Pseudolabrys taiwanensis: one gene and its partner. The protein of the gene in region 1 interacts with the protein of each later gene in a pairwise test. Links are inferred from orthologs where the notes say so. Each region holds a gene or a part of one and is shown on either strand. Other genes may lie near its edges.

Evidence for each region.
Region 2: the proteins of DW352_RS21190 (region 1) and DW352_RS19770 interact in binary tests that used the Escherichia coli proteins (3 or more experiments, as listed by UniProt). The link is inferred for Pseudolabrys taiwanensis from one-to-one orthologs.

What each region holds. Positions count from the first base shown.
Region 1 is NZ_CP031417.1:4,451,336-4,454,541, forward strand. Bases 110-3,000 are described here. They hold DW352_RS21190 (peptide deformylase), read left to right. Parts: upstream 110-1,220; coding sequence 1,221-1,781; downstream 1,782-3,000. Other genes in these bases: DW352_RS21185 (DNA recombination protein RmuC), read right to left, coding at 110-1,083; fmt (methionyl-tRNA formyltransferase), read left to right, coding at 1,967-2,887; DW352_RS21200 (pyridoxamine 5'-phosphate oxidase family protein), read right to left, coding at 2,891-3,000. Outside these bases: more of DW352_RS21185, read right to left, coding at 1-109; more of DW352_RS21200, read right to left, coding at 3,001-3,206. UniProt on the Escherichia coli protein: Removes the formyl group from the N-terminal Met of newly synthesized proteins. Requires at least a dipeptide for an efficient rate of reaction. N-terminal L-methionine is a prerequisite for activity but the enzyme has broad specificity at other positions.
Region 2 is NZ_CP031417.1:4,162,986-4,166,210, forward strand. Bases 75-2,984 are described here. They hold DW352_RS19770 (aspartate-semialdehyde dehydrogenase), read left to right. Parts: upstream 75-967; coding sequence 968-2,002; downstream 2,003-2,984. Other genes in these bases: DW352_RS19765 (hypothetical protein), read right to left, coding at 75-852; DW352_RS19775 (carbonic anhydrase), read right to left, coding at 2,138-2,809; DW352_RS19780 (DUF429 domain-containing protein), read right to left, coding at 2,848-2,984. Also shown: more of DW352_RS19765, read right to left, coding at 58-74; more of DW352_RS19780, read right to left, coding at 2,985-3,225.

The DNA of each region.
Region 1 (3,206 bases):
TACTTCCGCACCGCCGCTGTCACCGTCGAATTCCAGGTCCTCAATGCGGGCGGCGCGCTTCTCGATGCGTCCGGCGGAGGTGAGGATCGACTCCACGTCGGTCGTGGTCTGGCCAAGATGCGTCTGCAGCTTGCGCACGCGCTCGCCGAGCAGGCGCACGTCCTTCATCATGTGGCCGACCTCGTTGCGGATCTGGTCGGCGGCTTCGCGCATCTGCGCGTCCTTGCGCACCTGCTTGATGACCTGGATCGCCATCACCATCAGTGTCGGCGACACGATCATCACGCGGGCGCGCTGCGCGCGTTGCACCATGTCGTCGAAGCGCTCATGCAACTCGGCATAAACGGACTCCGACGGGATGAACATCAAGGCGATGTCCTGCGTCTCGCCGGGCAGCAGATATTTGCCGGCGATATCGGTGATGTGCTTGGCGATATCCTGGCGTACGCGCTGGATCGCCGCCTTGCGGTCATCCTCCGTCTGCGCGTCGCGGAACGCGGTCATCGCCTCGAGCGGGAATTTGGCGTCGATCACCAGCGGGCCGGAGTCGGGCATGAAAATCACGCAGTCCGGCCGCATGCGGTTCGACAGAGTGTACTGAAACTCGAACGCGCCTTTCGGCAGGATGTCGGCGACGATGGCTTCGAGCTGGGCTTGGCCGAACGCGCCGCGCGACTGCTTGTTCGACAGCACGTTCTGCAGCGACGTCACCTGCGTGGCGAGGTCGGTGATGTTCTTCTGCGCGTTGTCGATGACCGCGAGGCGCGCGTGCAGTTGCTGCAGGTGCTCGGCCGTGTGCTTGGTCGAGGTCTGCATCGACTCGCCGAGCCGCGCCGTGACGGCGTCGAGCCGCTCGTGCACCGTCTGTTGAAGCTGGCCTTGCGCCTTGGCGAGCAGTTCGCCCATGGCCTGCACCCGGGCATTGAGATCGGCCATGCGCTGCTCGGCGGCCGCGTCGGTCGCGGGCGGCCGCGGCCGCAGCAGGATGACGATGATGCCGATAATGCCGATCGTCGTGACAATGCCGAAAATCAGCGGCAGGGGCACCGGAAGAGCGAGGAGCTGCTGGAGCGTTTCAGGCATGGGTCCCTTGTACCCCGATTCGGTCGAATGGAACGAATGGGGAACATTAAAGTCTCGGATGGCCTCACTCAAGGCCCTGCAGCCGGTTCCATGCCGGTTCCATTGACCCTTTCGACTCAACCCCTTACATCGCGGCCATGGCAACGCGCGACATCGTCATCATCCCCGACAAGCGGCTTCGGCTCGTGTCCGAGCCGGTCAAAGCCATCGACACATCCGTGCGCACTTTGGTCGACGACATGTTCGAGACCATGTACGCCGCGCCGGGCATTGGCTTGGCCGCCATCCAGATCGGGGTACCGCAGCGCGTGGTCACCATGGACCTCGCCAAGAAGGACGATCCGCCGGCGCCGCAGGTCTTCATCAATCCGGTGATCACGTGGTCCTCGGAAGAGAAGTCGACCTACGACGAGGGCTGCCTGTCGATCCCCGAATATTATGAAGAGGTCGAGCGGCCGGCGAAGGTGAAGGTCAAGTATCTCGACCTCGAGGGTCAGGAGCACGAGATCGAGGCCGATGGACTGCTCGCGACCTGCCTGCAACACGAGATCGATCACATCAACGGCGTGCTGTTCATCGATCACATCTCCAAGCTTAAGCGCGACCGCGTGATCAAGAAGTTCAAGAAGGCCGCCAAGCTCGGCGAGACGTCGAAGCCGCATCCGAGCGACGACGTGCCGGAGCATCATATCGGCTAGCGACTGTCTCTCTCCGTCACCCTGAGGTGCCCGCCGAAGGCGGGCCTCGAAGGGCGACGGCCCTAGTTCCTCGGCCGTTCATCCTTCGAGGCTCGCGTGCTACGCACGCTCGCACCTCAGGATGACGGGGAGGGGTTGGAGCGCGCTTCGCCGATGTTATTCTGTCCATTCATTGGTCGTCCTGAATGCCTCTCCGTCTGATCTTCATGGGCACGCCCGATTTCGCCGTGCCGACCTTGATCGAGCTTGCCGCGCGCGGACATGAGATCGCCGCGGTCTATACGCGCGCGCCGAAGCCGGCGGGCCGCGGCATGGACATGCAGGTGACGCCGGTCGAGCGTGAGGCGCGTCGTCTCGGTCTGCCGGTGTTCACGCCGAAAACGTTGCGGATCGAAGAGGCGCAAGAGGCGTTCCGCGCGCATGATGCGGATGCGGCGGTGGTGGTCGCCTACGGCCTCATCCTGCCGAAGGCCGTCCTCGACGCGCCGAAGCTCGGTTGCTTCAACGTGCATGCCTCGCTGTTGCCGCGCTGGCGCGGCGCTGCGCCGATCAACCGTGCGGTGATGGCCGGCGATGCCGAGAGCGGCGTCACCATCATGCGGATGGACGAGGGCCTCGACACCGGCGCGATGGCGATGATCGATCGCTTGCCGATCGGCGCGGATATGACCGCCGGCGAGCTGCACGACGCGCTGGCGCCGCTCGGCGCCGACCTGATGACGCGTGCGCTGGGCGCCCTCGAGCGCGGCACGTTGACGCTGACGCCGCAGCCCGAGGCCGGCGTGACTTACGCCGAGAAGATCCGCAAGGACGAGACCCGCATCGATTGGACGCGGCCTTGGGCCGAAGTGCACAACCACATCCGTGGTCTGTCACCGTTCCCAGGCGCATGGTTCGAGTTCAATGGCGTGCGGGTGAAAGTGTTGCGCTCGACCCGGGGCGAGGGGACTGGTGCGCCGGGCACCGCGCTCGACGACCGTCTCGCCATTGCCTGCGGCGACGGCGCCGTGCGGCTCGTGCAGGTCCAGCGCGCCGGCAAACAGCCGATGAGCGCGGACGATTTCCTGCGCGGCACGAAAGTCGAGCGGGGGACCGCTCTTTCCTAAGTGTCAGGCCGCGTGAAAGCTGGCCCAATGGTGCTTACGCGCCTCGACGAATTCGGCGAGATCGGCGTCGGTGACCTTCACCAGGTCGGTGTGGCCGAAGCCTTTCGAATAGTCGAGGACCGACACAACCGCCGGCGTGAGGCGGATGGTCGGCACGGCGGCCGGGTCGGGGCGCGGCATCACCTTGTATTCGGGATAGCGCTTGAGCAGGATTTCGGCCACGTGGTCGCGCTCGCCCTGGTCGGTGACCTCGACGGCGTTGGCGGCAATCGATAAACCCTTGATCTGCAGCGGCTGCGGATAGTCGTTGGCGATGGCC
Region 2 (3,225 bases), 290 kb from region 1 along the record:
TGGCACGCTCGGTGTCACCGCACTGCAGCGCGAATCGTTGGCCTGCAGCGTTGCGCGTCAGCGGCCGATGCGGCGCGGTTCGGGGCGTGTCTCCAGCGCCTTCCAGAGCACCTTGTACTTCGGTGTCGGCGCCAGGATCGTGTCTCGCTGGCCGCAATAGGTGCGTTGCAACTCGGCTTGCGCGAACAACGCGCCGACTTTCGGCTCGCTGCCGGCGGAGAGCAATGTGAGACGGTCGAGCGCGCAGCTCAACGTCGACCGCTCGACGAGCGTGCCGCCGTTCTCGCCGCCTTGGCAGAACCAGCCGGAGATCTGTAGCCGCGGATCGGGGTAAGCGCGGACGAAGGCGAGACACTGACGCGGCGTGCCGACCGACGTGGCGAAGGTGACGATGGTGAGAGGACCGAACTTGCTCTCGAGCGGCTCGTCGCTCCGCACGACGTTCACCGGCCCGAGCGGTTTGGCGCTGGTGGCGATCTCGGTTTCCGGCGCGGCGAAACTGTCGATCTCGGTGCCCGGGCGGTAAATCTCGACCGAAAGATAGGGCGCTATGCCGTCGGCGTCGCCGAGGGTGAGGATGTCCTTGCGGCCGTTGCCTTCGGCGTGCCGGCGGATGGCGTAGCTCGAGGGCGCGTCGGCGGCCTCGGGGATCGCCAAGGCAAAGGCCGGGAACGGCTTTTCGATGTCGATCCAGGCCCGCTTATCGGCGGGGTCGATGGCAGTGATGCCATTTTTTGATTGAAAATATTGGGCCGCGGCGATGGATAAAAGCGCGGCAGCCGCCAGATAAGCCAGGAGGCGTATCAGGACGGAGGGCAGGTCGTCGCGCCAGGAGTGCAGGGCCGGGTGCATGGCCTCAAGTCCTTGGCAAGCCGCCATTGTATCGCTTGAAGTTCTCGCTTAGAAGCGCTGCCGTTCGGTTGCCGCAGCAAAGGCTGGCCGACGGAATTTTTCTGGAGAGTTAACAATGGGTTACAAGGTCGCCGTGGTGGGTGCCACCGGCAATGTCGGGCGCGAGATGCTCGCGATCCTGGCGGAACGCAATTTCCCGGCCTCGGAAGTGGTCGCGCTGGCCTCGCGCAAGAGCGCGGGCACGGAATGCTCGTTCGGCGACAAAACCCTGAAAGTGAAGGCGCTCGACCACTACGACTTCTCCGACGTCGACATCTGCCTGATGTCGGCCGGCGGCTCGGTGTCGAAGGAGTGGTCGCCGAAGATCGGCGCGCAGGGCGCGGTGGTGATCGACAATTCGTCGGCCTGGCGCATGGACCCGGACGTGCCGCTGATCGTGCCGGAGGTGAACGCCGACGCGGTCGCCGGCTTCACCAAGAAGAACATTATCGCCAATCCGAACTGCTCGACGGCGCAGCTCGTCGTCGCGCTGAAGCCGCTGCACGACAAGGCCAAGATCAAGCGCGTCGTCGTCGCGACCTATCAGTCGGTGTCGGGCGCCGGCAAGGATGCGATGGACGAGCTGTTCTCGCAGACCAAGTCGGTGTTCACGCTCGACGAGGTCGAGAGCAAGAAGTTTCCGAAGCGCATCGCCTTCAACCTCATTCCGCAGATCGACGTCTTCATGGAAGACGGCTTTACCAAGGAAGAGTGGAAGATGGTGGTCGAGACCAAGAAGATCCTCGACCCGAAGATCAAGCTGGTCGCGACCTGCGTGCGCGTGCCGGTCTTCGTCGGCCACTCGGAAGCCGTGAACATCGAGTTCGAGAACCCGATCACGGCCGATGAGGCGCGCGAGGTGCTGCGCGCCGCGCCGGGCTGCCTCGTCATCGACAAGCACGAGCCGGGCGGCTACGTGACGCCGTACGAATGCGTCGGCGAGGACGCGACCTACATCAGCCGCATCCGCGAGGACGGCACGGTCGAGAACGGTCTCGAGATGTGGGTCGTCTCCGACAACCTGCGCAAAGGCGCCGCGCTCAACGCCGTGCAGATCGCCGAATGCCTGATCAACCGCAAGCTGATCAGCGCCAAGAAGCAGGCGGCGTAAGTCTCGCAAGCAAACGGTTGCTCGGCCGTCATCCCGGCCGAGCACAAGCGAGAGCCGGGATCCAGTATCCCGTGTGCTCTCGCTAAGCTGCGGCGTACTGGGTCCCCGCTTTCGCGGGGACGACGGCCGTGGAAGCTAAAACCGCGGCGTCGCGAACAGCCGCGCGTGTTCTTCCTGCGCGACCGGCAGGAACTCGCCGCTCGCCTCGTCGCGCACCGACAACTGTCCCGTCGCCACGCCGAAGTAAGCGCCGTGCACGGCGACTTCGCCGCGCTCGATGACTTTGCGCAGGCGCGGGAAGGTCATCAGGTTATTCAGGCTGTTGACGACGTTGGCTTGCTCGAGCCGCGTCAGGTATTCGGCCGGCGACAATGAGCCCTTCGGTCCCGTCTTCTCCGCCGCCGGCGCCATCAACGCCATCCACTGGCCGATGAAGTCGCCGGGCGTCAAAGGTTGCGCGTCCTCGGCAAAGGCTTTGACGCCGCCGCATTGCGCGTGGCCGAGCACGACGATGTGCTTGATCTTGAGCGCGGCGATGCCGAACTCCAGCGCGGCGGACACGCCGTGCGCCTGCCCGTCCGGCGCGTAAGGCGGCACGATGTTGGCGACGTTGCGCACCACGAACAGCTCACCCGGGCCGGCATCGAAGATCACCTCCGGCGAGACGCGCGAGTCGCAGCAGCCGATGACCATGACTTGCGGTGACTGGCCGCGCTCCGACAGTGCGCGGTAGCGATCTTGTTCGTGGCGAAGGCGGCTGACCAGGAAGGCGCGATAACCGTCGATCAAATGAGCCGGGAAGGACATGCGGAGACCCCGTCTTGTTTGCGGCCTGCATCGCACAGTCAGGCCCAGATCGCCATAGGCAAGCCGAAGGCGTCGCGTTCGACTTGTGTCGGAAACGGGTGTGCGGTTCCCGCGTGAACGCGGCGGGCAATGGCGGCGCAGGCCAGCGCATCGAGCAGATCGTCGGGACCGGCGCCTTTCGGCGGCGCGCCGTGGACGATAGCCGGTGGTAATCCAGCGGCGATCAGCAGATCGCGGCGCAAGGCGAGACCCGGCTCATAGCAGCGGCTCTTCACCTTCTTCGGTTCCGTCAACGGCCGCTCGCCATTCAACCGCCAGAAGGCGAGTTCTGGATGGACCTCAAATGCGCGCGCGGCAAGCGCCGCGTCGGTCCGCAACGCGCCATCCACTTCGCGGATCTTCGGCGCGATGTTGAA